Regions from separate parts of the Alcanivorax sp. HI0007 genome, predicted to be linked through region 2. Evidence: predicted binding sites of a transcription regulator. Region 2 holds the regulator's gene; each other region holds the start of a gene.

Region 1 (4,223 bases), on a different contig from region 2:
CGCCTGCTTACCCTGGTGATCAATTTTCGTCGTATCCGCGACAACCTGGATCAGGGTCATTTGCGCGCCTTGGCAATCACCGCTTCCGGCTATGCAAGTGGTGAGTCGGTGAGTTTTTTCCAGGGCGACAGCGCGCTGCCGGAGTGGGTGCGGGCACGCCGCAAGGGCAAGCGCTCGGAAATCGGGGTGCAACATTTGCTGGGGTCGGCGGCCATTCCCATCCTGTTTCCTGCCAGCAAGGTGGATGGCGCCTATTATGGCGACGGCGCGCTGCGGCAACTGGCGCCTTTGAGTCCGGCGTTGCATCTTGGCGCTTCCCGGTTACTGGTCATTGGTGTGTCCGGCAACATGAGTGCCGGCCATCAGCGCCAGTTAAGCGGCTACCCGTCCATGGCCCAGGTGCTGGGCCATGTGCTCAACAGTGTGTTTGTGGACACCCTGGAGGGGGATGTGGAGCGGCTGGAGCGGATCAACCGGACCCTTTCTGCCATGAGTGAGCGCGCCCGGCGCAAGCATGGTATCCAGTTGCGGCAGGTGGATGTGCTGAAGATCTACCCGTCCCGCCCCATTGATGAAATTGCCGCCGAGCATATCCGCGAATTGCCGCGGGCCCTGCGTTTTTTCCTGCGGGGGTCGGGTGCCACGCGGTCGCCGGGGGCCAGTGCCATGAGCTACCTGTTGTTCGAGCCGGGTTTCACCCGCACGCTGATTGAGATGGGTCGCAAGGATGCCATGGCCCGTAAGGAAGAAATCCTGGCGTTCTTCGCCGATCAGCCGCTCACTGCCGCTGCTTCCGAGGACGAGTAACGGGGGCTGCGTCGGAAGTGGCTGACAAAACTGGTGGGGTAGTCCGTGATAATGCCATCCACCTGCAGTTGGGCCAGCCGATCTGCTTCGGTGAGGTCATTCACCGTCCACACCGACACTTTCAGGCCACGTTTGCGGGCCCGGCGCATTAACGCCGGGGTCACCAGCGAGTAATGAGGCATCAGCCAGCTGCAGCCCAGGCCATGGGCCCGGCGGGTGGGTTGCAGGTAGCGGTACTGGCACACATAACCCCGTTCCACATCCGGCGCCATGGTACCGATCATGCGCAGGAAACCGGTATGACTGGAGGTCACCACCACCCGGGATTGCAGGTGCTGTTCATGGATCATATGCGTGAGGTGATGCGCCAGCTGATGCAGCACCACCCGATCCGCTCCCTTCACTTCGAACTGGAAGCGCATGGCCGGGCCGCACAGCTCCACCACTTCCTGCAGGGACGGGATGCCCGTGGGGCTATGCCAGCCGGGGGTATTGCGGCGAGCATCCATGGTGCCCAATTGGGAGCGGGTATATTGGCGCACATTGCCGCGCATGCCGGTGGTGCGTGTGACGTCGCTATCGTGCAACACGATCAGATGGCCGTCGGCGGATAGCCTGACATCCAGTTCCATTTCCGAGACACCGGCCTCCAGTGCCACCTGAAAACTGGCCAGGGTATTTTCCGGGGCTTCGCCTCGGGCGCCCCGGTGGCCGACCAGTGTCGGGTGACGAGGCGCTGTGCTGGGTGCTGTCATTGCGATAGTCATGCCGCCATTGTTTTCGAGAAAGATGACAGTGCTGTGACCTGGACACAAGAGGCAAAATTGTCATTTTTATGACATGGGCGGGGCGTAGCGTGCACGCTGCATGGGAATACCCGGGAGAACGGTTTGGCAGTACTGAAACGCTATCTGCAGTTTTTTCTGATGAGCTGGTTGCCGGTCTACGATGGCCGGGCAGGGCGGTTTTCGCTGCAACGATGGCTGGTGATGGCGTTGTTCTGGCCTGTGTTTCTGCTGGTGCAGGCCATCAATGGTTTGGGGCTGCTGCTGGATTATCTGTTGTTCCCTGATTTTCAGCGGGTTCAGGTTCGTGAGCCTCTCTTTGTGGTCGGGGTGCCGCGCAGTGGTACCACCTTTCTGCACCGTCTGCTGGCCAGGGATGAGCGGTTTACTACCACGGCCCTGTGGGAACTGCTGTTCGCCCCGTCGATTAGCCAGCGGTATTTCTGGACCGCTGTTGCGCGCCTTGATGACATGATCGGCCGACCCGCGGGGCGGGTGTTGCTATGGATAGAGCGGCGCCTGCTCGGGGGTCTGGACGGGGTCCACAAGACCGGGCTGCTGGACCCGGAGGAAGATTACCTGGCATTGATTCCCGTGTGGGGCTGCTTCCTGCTGGTATTGGCTGTACCGGTACCCGCCCTGTGGCGTCTCACCTATCTGGACCGGGATGGCACCGACAAGGAAAAGCAGAGGCTGATCGCGGCCTACCGGCGCTTTGTGCAGCGGCATCTCTATTTCCACGGCAGCCACAAGCAACTGCTCTCCAAGAATCCGTCCTTTACGCCCTGGATGGCGACTCTGGCAGAGGCCTTCCCGGATGCCCGCTTTATCGGCTGTATTCGTAATCCCAGCGCGGCGGTGCCATCCCAGATCAATTCCATTTTGATCGGCGCCCGCCTGTTTGATGGCCGTGACACAACCGGTTACTGGCGGCAGGGCTTTATGGCCATGCTCGATTATTACTACCGCCATGTGCTTGAGGTGCTGGAAAGCCTGCCGCCGGAACGTCAGGCGCTTTCGGTGATGGAGCAATTGGCATCGGCCCCGGCGGCGACGGTGCGGGCGTTCTACCGGCGGTTTGGTTGGCAGCCTGGAGCGGTTTTCCTGCAGCGGTTGGAAGCACAAGACCGCCAGGCAAAACAGTACCGCAGCGGCCATCACTACAACCCGGACGAACTGGGTGTTAGCCCCGATGAACTCGCTGATGTCTTCGGCTGGGTCTATGACCGTTTCGGATACCCACTTCCCAACATCGATTAAAAACTGTTTGGGTTCGCGCCGCCAGCGACGCTCATACGGCGCGTTCGGGGTTCGTTACATCTTGTCGCAATTTCACCGTCATGGTGCGGCAATGCTGTCACATTATCGACATGAGGGGCGCTGATACTGGCGCCCATGGATACCAAAGAGCTACGCATACTGTTTGTGGTGGATGCGATCAAGGGTCGGAATGGCGTCGGCGCCTACTTCCAGGATCTGGTCTCGCATCTCAAGGACCATGTGGCCCAGGTGGAACTGGTGCAGCCCTGCATGGAGGAACCGCATCCCTGTCAGGGTGCGTCCATGCCGATCCCCGGCGACCCCACCCAGCGGCTTTTCTTCCCCAAGGTCCGTGAACTCAGCGCCCTGGTCTGGGAAATGAAACCCCACGTTATCGTCATTCCCGGCCCCGGTATTTTTTCCATGATCGGGTACTGGATCGCCCGCAAGTGGGGTATCCCGGTCTGCGTGACATTCCAGACGGACTACAACCGCCTGGTGGAGCTGTACTGGGGGCGCCGCCTGGCAAGGCTGGCCGGTGGACTGCTTAACTGGGTCAACCGCACCCTGTTCCGGGGCAGTGATACCGCTGCCACTATCTGTGAATCCATGATCGCCCAGGCCCGTGCCGCCGGCGCCCGTAACCCGCAGTTGGTGGGTACGCCGCTGGCCCGGGAGTTTGTTAACACGCCGGTCACCCGGCTGCATGACAGCGTCAGACGGGTTTGTTATGTGGGGCGGCTGGCGGCGGAAAAGAATATCGAATCTTTCCTGGCCCTGGCGGCTTCGCGACCGGATCTGCAGTTCGAGATAGCCGGCGACGGGCCGCTGCGCAACAAGGTGGAGCAGGCCTGCAAGGCATCCGCCAACCTGACCTTCCATGGCTGGTGTCGCCGACAGCAGGTGGTGGAAATTCTCGATCGCTGCCAGGTGCTGGTGCTGCCTTCTTCGGTGGAGGCCTTCGGCACCGTGGCTCTGGAAGCCATGGCTCGTGAGCGGCTGGTAATCACCACACCGGCCTGCGGCATCAATGAATGGCCGGCCCTGGCGTCAGGACTGTGGATCATGGAACCGCGGGAAAGCCTGAAGCAGACCCTGGATCGCTTGCAGTCATTGAGCCCGGTGGTCCGCGACCTGAAGGCGAAGCAGGCCAGGCAGGCGGCGCTGACCATGAATCGGGATGCCATTGAGCATTGGGCCGCTGTGCTGGGGCAGTGTGCCCAGATGGTGCCGGCAGCCAACCGCTCACTGCCTTCCCCGACCCTGGCGCTGTTGCGCCGCCTGAGCAGTAACTATGCCCGCAGCGCCCTCTGAGTCGTTAGTCGCACCTCGGGCACTGGTTTCCATCCACGATGTGATGCCGGAAACCCG
Region 2 (4,223 bases):
CCGTAGGAGCGTCGTTGGCGGCGCGATAACGAACCTTGAAGACTGGAATTCCACCACAGAGGGCACAGAGTTCACCGAGGAAAAGATGGGTTTCTTCTCTGTGCCCTCTGTGGTGAAAATGCTTTTGATCTAGGTTTGCCATCGCGCCGCCAGCGACGCTCCTACGGCGGGGTATTTAAAAGTATCACTCATCCCGCCACCGCCGTGGGTTTGCTCACCAACCGCTCCGCCGGGAAATGACAGGTGAAGACGCTCCCCTTGCCCAGCTGACTCTTGATTTCCAGTTTGCCGTTATGACGGATCATCACATGTTTGACGATGGCCAGGCCCAGGCCGGTACCGCCGGTCTCGGTGACGCGGCTGTTGTCCGGGCGGTAGAAGCGTTCGGTGAGACGCGGGATATGCGCCGGGTCGATGCCGACACCGTTATCACTCACCGCCAGGTGTGCGCCACGCTCATCCTGCCACCAGTGAATACGGATCTGGCCACCGGCGGGGGTGTACTTGACCGCATTGGTGATCAGATTGCCGAAGGCGCTCTCCAGCTCCGCCGGGTTGGCAATCAGGCGGGCTTCTTCGGGCACGTCCAGCTCAATGCTGTGGCCCTTGTCGGCGCTGATCGCCAGGGCATTTTCGCGCATGCGTTTGAGCATGCCGTGGACAGGGACCGCCTGGCTGAGATTGTCCGCATTGGTGCCCTCCAGCCGTGCCAGCAACAGCAGGTCCGAGACCAGGGCTTCCATACGGTTGGACTGGTTGTCCATCTGGGTGAGGGCCCGTCGTAACCGGGACTGTTCCTCCGGCACCGTGTCCAGCAGGGTTTCCAGGTAGCCCTTGAGCACGGTCAGTGGGGTTTTCAGTTCGTGGCTCACGTTGGCCACGAAATCCTTGCGCATCTGTTCCAGATGATGGATCCGGGTGACATCCCTGGCCATCATCAACTGCTCGCCCACCCCAAATTCGGTAATGCGAAATTGCAGGATGCGGTTGTCGTCCACCGGCGAGGGAATCTCCAGCGCCTCGCGGAAATCCCCCTTGCTCAGGTATTCGGTGAATTTCGGATGGCGCACCAGGTTGGTCAGCGGCTGGCCCAGATCCTGGCGGGCGTTGAACCCCATGTAGCGTTCCGCAGCCTGGTTCCAGTATTCCAGGTAGCCGTGCTGGTCAATCAGAATGACCACATCTTCCAAGGCATTCACCGATTGCTGGGCACGGTGAATGATGCCCTGCAGATTTTCCTGGGCGCGGCGTTCTTTCTGGAAAAGGTGCTCAAGTCGGGTGTAGAACTCGCCCCACAGCCCGATGCTGTCCGGGGGTTCGGTGTGGTCATCGCGCACCAGCCAGCTGTACAGACCAAACAGCTGCCGGGTGCTCCAGATGATGTAGCCCAGCAGACCGACCACCAGTGGCCAGATGTGGCCCACTGCCAGCGCTGCCGCAACGGACAGCAGGATCAAGCCGACTATGCGATTTACTTCCTTGGCCAGACTGGCTTTCATGATCTCGCTTCCACCGCCCCGTTGCGGCTACGTGGGTGCATTCACCGTCACCGATCCGCATTGCATCACCTCTGTGGATTGCGCGCAACGCGCCATGCGGACCGGATCGCTTCAGCTTGCCTTGGCGGATTTTACCGAAAAACGGTAGCCAGTGCCGCGGACTGTCTGGATAAAGCGGTCGTAGCCGAAGGGGGACAGGGCCTTGCGCAGCCGGCGGATATGCACATCGATGGTGCGGTCTTCCACATAGACATTGGCGCCCCACACCTGATCCAGCAGCTGGGTCCGCGAATAGGCCCGCTCCTGGTGGCTCATGAAGAATTCCAGCAGACGGTACTCCGTGGGCCCCATGTCCACCGGCTCATCGTCGGCGCTGATGCGATGGCTCACCGGATCCAGGCACAGGCCTTCCACTTCGATGGCCTTGTCTGCCGCGGTGCTGGAAGCACGCCGCAGTACGGCCTTGATGCGGGAGATCAGTTCGCGGGTGGAAAACGGCTTGGTGATGTAGTCGTCGGCGCCCACATCCAGCCCCTGGATCTTGTTGTCCTCTTCGCTCTTGGCGGTAAGCATGATGATGGGGATTTCGTTGGTGGTCTCATCACGCTTGAGGCGGCGGGCCAGCTCGATACCGGTAACCGACGGCAGCATCCAGTCCAGCAACACCAGATCCGGGCGTTCATCGACAATAATTTCGTGGCCTCGCTGGGCGTTTTCCGCCTCCAGCACATCAAAATCGGCCAGCTCCAGCGCAACGGCCACCATTTCCCGAATGGCGGGCTCGTCGTCAACAATCAGAATACGGTTACGGGACATGGCTTTCCTTCCTTGCCTGTCTGTCTGTGTTGCCCTATTAGATTGCTTTTTTGTGACATCTGTATGACAAATTGGGCGGAAACGGGCGAAAAAGCAAGGGGGGGAGCTACAAGCTTCAAGCTACAACGCGGATTGATGGGGGAGCTATCCGATGACGTTGGAAGCCGCGCGTCGAGGTGAAAGAGCGCAAGGATAAAGCATGGCTTGAAACCGTCAGATTTGTTTAGCAATGAATCGCGGGCATGGCGTTTCAGAACATGGGAGCCAGCCCGCGTTGTAGCTTGCAGCTTGAAGCTTGTCACTCAGAAGTACTGGAAATACAACCCGACAAACACACACGCCCCGGCCCAGTGGTTATTGAGAAAAGCGTGGAAGCTGGGCCAGCGTTCCCGGTAACGGATCAGGCTGTGCTGGAACAGGAAACTCAGGGACATGCCGGCCAGACCCAGGTACCAGGGCCAGGAAAAGTCCAGCCGTTGCCCCACCATGATCAGGGCCAGCAGAGTCAGCCCCTGGAGGATGGCGATCATCAAGCGGTCCGCATCGCCGAACAGGATGGCGGTGCTCTTGATGCCCAGTTTCAGGTCGTCTTCCCGGTCGCACATGGCGTATTCGGTGTCGTAGGCCACGGTCCACACCAGGTTGGCCACGTACAGCAGCCAGGCGATTTCCGGCACGGCCCCGGTTTCGGCGGCAAAGGCCATGGGAATGGCCCAGCTGAAGGCAGCGCCGAGAAACAGTTGCGGCATAAAGGTGAAGCGCTTGGTAAAGGGGTACAGCACCGCCAGCCCCAGCCCGCCGAAGGACAGCCAGAACGTCAGTTCATTGAGAAACAGCACCAGCACAAAGGCCAGCAGCCCCAGCCCGCAAAACAACGCCAGGGCTTTCTTGGCGCTGATAGCACCGGTGGCCAGCGGGCGGCCTTTGGTGCGTTCCACATCGCCGTCGAAATCCCGGTCGGCAAAATCGTTAATCACGCAGCCAGCGGCACGCATGATGATCACCCCGAGAATGAAGATCACCACGGTCTTCAGGCTGGGCGTACCGTTCCCGGCAATCCACACCGCCCACAGGGTCGGCCACAACAGCAACAGGGTGCCGATGGGGCGGTCCAGCCGCATCAACTGGATGTAGGGCCAGAGCGAGGGGTAGCGTTGTTCAACGAAGGCAAACATGGGACATCCGGTTGTCAGGGGCGGGGGTAAGTTTCAAGTTGAAAGTTGAAAGTTTCAAGGCTCCTTGTAGGAGCACCTCTTGAGGTGCGAAGCCTCGAATGGTCGCGATAACTCTTAGAGTTGAACCGACTCTCCCTCCAGGCAGGGTGACCGCGGTGAAAACCATTTCCTCGCTACGCTCGGTTCGCACCTCAAGAGGTGCTCCTACAGCAGCCCTGAAGAAACGCTAGTAGCGCCTACCTTCTCCCACAGCGCCGGCAGGAAGTATTCTGCCACCAGCAACGGTTCACCGCGTTTGATAAAACGGGACTGGCGCCCCCAGCACACTGGCATGGCTTCTGCAGGGCTCCCAATGCGGGCCCAGACCTGGTCGCGCTGGCAGGTGGGGCGTTTGTACAGTTCCAGGCCCAGGGAGCGGCTGCCCATATGGCCCAGGGAGCGATTGGCACCGGTCAGACTGGTCAGGGGGAGTACGCTGCGGGCGGCCACCACCGGGGTGTCGTCCAGCAGCAGGGTCACTTCGCGGATCAGCGCCGCCCGCCGGGGGGCCAGGTTCAGCAGGTGCCGTTCGTCGGCGCGGGGAAAGCTGATGGCGTGGTAGCCCGGCGCTACCCGGAACTGGCCGTGACGCTTCAGGCGCAGGGTCAGGGAGGCGGGATCCGCCATCCAGTCACGGATACGCGGCGGCAGCACCAGCTGTTCCAGCGGGCGCCAAAGGCTGTCAGGATGCAGG
Region 3 (4,223 bases), on a different contig from region 2:
CTGGGCACACCATCGTAGTTACCGGCATTACCGTGAGTGCCGTTGGACAGGTAGGGGTGGTGGGCCATGGCGATCTTGAAGACCGCATTGGAGCCGGCCAGCGTATTGACCACCCAGTTACGCTGATCAACGCCGTAGGTGTGGTAGGCATAGGCGATATCCGGATCGCCAAAGCCGCCGGCAATCGGATTGGAATCCAGTGCGACAAAATCCACCAGCGGGCGCGGGTTGGTGTGGGTGGTGCCGGCACTGTGCAGGAAGTAACGATCCGGCATGTTCCAGCGGTTGGACAGTTTTCCGTCGAAGTAGGTGTAATCCACCTGGAATTCGCCACGGGCATTACCGGCGCCATCACCGCCCACATAGGCCGTGTTGTCGTGGTTGCCAAGCACCATGTAGAAAGGCAGTTGCACCGGCTCGAAAGGCTTTTCGAATTTTTCCGCGAACTGGGGATCATCCACGCTGGTGACACCGGATTCATAGATATTGTCACCCAGACCGACGACAAGATCACAACCCGGGAACGCCATATCACCCACGAACTCGTCTTTTTCCTCGCAGACGCTGGCGATGGCTTTACCCACCGCATACTGACCGGCGGAGCCACTGCCGGAATCGCCGATCACGATAAACCGCACGGCTGCCGGCGGGTTGCTGGCCACCGGATTGTCGCCCCCGTCATCATCGCTGCCTCCGTCACCGGGCTGGGACGGATTGTTTGGGGTTTCCGTATTCCCCCCCGAGCCATCGTTATTGGCGGGGTTGGAACCGGAAGATCCCCCGCCGCCGCAGGCGGTCAGCGTCAGTGCCGCCACCAGGGGCAGCAATTTCCAGGGAAAAGTCATGACATCACCTCATTGGAACTCGGTACAGGGGGGTGGAAAAACGCGGTGCGCAGCGCACGGGGACGCGAGGGCGGCAGGTCTTCGACAATGCGACTATCGCCGCTTTTCACCGCTACCACCTTGGTTTTGCCGGTATCAATCTGGCCGCGCAGGTCGAAGGATTCGATGCTCTGCGCGTAATAGAACTCGCCCTGGGTTCGCTGGCGATCCACATCCACCAGAATGAAACCGCGGGACTTGGCTTCCACATAACGGATATGCGGGTTGACCACCGGAATCAGTGCGCCGGCCACTTCCGCGGCACCATCCGGGAAGCCCGGGCTGGTCACCGCCGGGGTGACCAGTTCTGCCGCCAACGGCTTGTCGAAGAGATCCCCGAGCAGCGAGCCCGGATTGCGGTAGATTTCACTGGCCCAGGAGGTATGAATATCCCCGGTGAGAATCACCACATTGTCGATGTTGTTGTCGTCGATGTGGTTGAGAATTTTCAGCCGGTCTGCCGCATAACCATCCCATTGATCCATATTGATGGCAGACAGATTGCCGCGCAGTTGGGCACTACGCTCATCCAGGGTCGGCAGCTCGGCAATATTGAGCTGGGCAAACATGACCTGCTGACCGATGAAGCGCCACTGGCTGGTGGAGGCACTCAGGCTGTCGAGCAGAAAGTCCATCTGCTCGGTACTGATCAGATGGCGATCTTCACTGTTGCGGGCCGGGTCAGCGGGGATCGTCAGCTGCTCGTCACGGCCTTCCAACCGCGTATCGAGCATGGTCAGATCCAGCAGATCACCGAACTGGAAGCGGCGATAGATCACACTGTTATTCCCCGGCTCGCGGGGGCGAATGGGCAGCCATTCAAAATAGGCCTGCTGGGCGATCTGCTTGCGGCTCTCCCAGTCGCCTTCGGTGAGCGGCTGGTGATTCTCGGCGCCGTCGCGGTAACTGTCGTTGGTAGATTCGTGATCGTCCCAGACAGCAATCATGGGGAATTGCTGATGCACCGCTTGCAGATCCTGGTCGGTCTTGTATTGGGCATGGCGCTGGCGGTAATCGCTCAGGGACACCATTTCATGGGGCGGCTGGGGATCCCGCTCCGGGAAGTTGCCGTATTCACCGGCACCGTACTCGTAAATGTAATCCCCCAGGTGCAGAACAAAATCCAGATCCGCCTGATTGGCCACCGCCCGGTAGACGGAGAAGAAACCATTGGGGTAATTGGAACAGGACACCACCGCGAAACGGGCACGGTCCGCAAAGCGATCGGCGGCCGGGAAAGTCCGGGTACGCCCCACCGGGGAGACCTGCTCGCCCACCGAGAATTGATAGTAGTACCAGCGGTCCGCCTGCAGGCCGGTCGCATCCACCTTCACACAATAATCCGCTGCCGCTGAAGCGGTGACCCCATAGGAGGCAACGGTCTGCTGCATGGCCGGGTCACTGGCAACAGTGACGGTCACAGCCACATCCTCACCGTTGCCCAGGTCCGGGGTGACCCGGGTCCACAGAATCACCCGGTCAGCAAGCGGGTCTCCGGAGGCCACACCATGCAAAAAGGAGACGCCGGGCAAGGCATCAGGCTGATCCGGTACGTCCGGCTGATTGGGTGTGGGCGTATTGACCGGTGCCGGTGATGAGCTGCTGCCCCCGCCACAGCCCGCCAGTGCCAGGGTGCTGCCTGCCCCCAGCGCCTGCACCAGACGACGTCGTTTGCGATCCATGGAATTCCCCCTGATTGAAACGTCAGCGCTTCACGCGATAACGACTCAAGATTAGGCAGGAAATTGCATCGCAACAGTGGGCCTTGGGTAGTTGCACTGTAGTGCTATGTAGCCCCCTGTAACTGCCCAGTTAAAGGTGACAGGGGCATGACCGGGCATTGAAGCGCTGATGATTTTTGCGGCTTCAGAGGACCGCAAAGGCGCCGGGTAAGTGCTGACGCAGCGTAAGCAGGTTCTCTTCCTGCACCGCCATGGGACCAAAACAATTGGCCATGGTGCCGGCATAGCGCAATCCGTCTTTCTGGATCGCTTCAGCGGTAAGCAGGGCATGATTGATGCAGCCCAGCTTCATGCCCACCACCTGGATCACCGGCAGCTCCAGTTCGGCAGCAAGGCCGGACAGCATTTCCCGATCATTGAGCGGCACCCGCCAACCTCCCGCACCTTCGATCAGGATCAGGTCCGCCTTGTGGGCACTCAGGGCACCACGTACATAGCCGGCCAGGCGCGCCAGGGAAATCGTTTTACCTTCCTGCCGGGCGGCAATGTGCGGCGCCACCGGCGCCTTCAATGCCACCGGGTTAACCAGCTCATAGGGCAATGTCACCGAGCTGGCCGCCATCAGCTGCAGGGCGTCATCATTGCGCCAGCCCTCCGCCGTTTCCTCACAACCCGCCGCCACCGGCTTGAGCCCATAGCAGCTCAACCCGGCCTCACGGGCCCGCTCCAGGAGACGACAACTTACCCAGGTCTTGCCGACTTCGGTGTCGGTACCGGTGACGAAGAAGATGCCCTTGAGGGCAGGAAGGGGTGGCTTCTGATTTTCCATAGCTATCCTTGGATTGAACTTATCGCTTTGATCACCCTGCGGTCGATTCCGTGCTTCGCACGGTTCGTCCCTCAAGAGGAACTCCTGCAAGCGGCCTCGTAGACACTTCTGCCCCCCCGCGAACGTCCGGGCCTTTCTTAATCCAATCAGCGCAGCTCAAAGCTTTTCCGCTTCCAGAAACAGCACATTCCACGTCAACGGCAAGCCCTGACCGGTCCTTTTGGTTTCATACTCGGCCACCATGGCTTGCCAGGCATGCTTGCCGGTCAGGCCGCTGGCGCCACTTACATGGTCGGCGCCGGTGGCCTTGAGGCGGCGGGCAATCTGTTTGACCGATTCGTAATATTCCACCATCACCTGTTGCTGAATTTGCACGTCAGCAAACCCGACCCGCAGTGAGGCTTCTTGCCAGTCGCCCAACGTTGGCAAGGCATTCACATGGGGGCGATGATTCACCGCTTGCCAGCTCTGGCTCAATTCCCGCAGGGAGCCCGCCAACGGCACCGCCAGCAACAACCGCCCGCCCGGTGCCAGCACCCGGTGCACTTCCGCCATCACCCGGGTCGGGTCACACCATTGCAAGGCAAAACAGGAAAAGACCAGCCCCTGGGATCCACTCTCCACGGGCAGCGATTCTGCATCGGCGCACAGTGGCCGGTATTGGTCGTTGAGTCGGCCCCGTTCAGCGGCCTCATTCAGCATATCGGAAGACAGATCCACCGCCTGCCACAATACGCCTGGCAGGGCCTGTTGCTGGGCGCGGGCAAACGGTGCGGTGGCGCAGCCCAGATCCAGTGCAGCCGGTATCACCAGCTGCGCAGGCAAGCG

What was found. The regulator PhoB, encoded in region 2, activates phosphate uptake and scavenging genes when phosphate is short. The targets are predictions, from matches to a motif close to TGTCATANNNNTGTCANA.
Region 1: A3714_RS00745 (glycerophosphodiester phosphodiesterase) is a predicted target of PhoB. The motif match lies at 1,633-1,650, and genes of this name have one in related genera.
Region 3: A3714_RS16685 (alkaline phosphatase) is a predicted target of PhoB. The motif match lies at 2,702-2,719, and genes of this name have one in related genera.

The regions. Positions count from the first base shown of each region.
Region 1 covers NZ_LWEJ01000006.1:3,847-8,069, reverse strand. The annotation lists gene A3714_RS00750 (patatin-like phospholipase family protein) at 1-807, shown strand, start outside; gene A3714_RS00745 (glycerophosphodiester phosphodiesterase) at 771-1,562, opposite strand; gene A3714_RS00740 (sulfotransferase) at 1,698-2,852, shown strand; gene A3714_RS00735 (glycosyltransferase) at 2,988-4,166, shown strand; gene A3714_RS00730 (polysaccharide deacetylase family protein) at 4,147-4,223, shown strand, end outside.
Region 2 covers NZ_LWEJ01000239.1:10,804-15,026, reverse strand. The annotation lists gene phoR (phosphate regulon sensor histidine kinase PhoR) at 189-1,499, opposite strand; gene phoB (phosphate regulon transcriptional regulator PhoB) at 1,611-2,315, opposite strand; gene ubiA (4-hydroxybenzoate octaprenyltransferase) at 2,618-3,490, opposite strand; gene A3714_RS11860 (chorismate lyase) at 3,695-4,223, opposite strand, start outside.
Region 3 covers NZ_LWEJ01000274.1:23,829-28,051, forward strand. The annotation lists gene A3714_RS16680 (metallophosphoesterase) at 1-845, opposite strand, end outside; gene A3714_RS16685 (alkaline phosphatase) at 842-2,566, opposite strand; gene bioD (dethiobiotin synthase) at 2,751-3,395, opposite strand; gene bioC (malonyl-ACP O-methyltransferase BioC) at 3,552-4,223, opposite strand, start outside.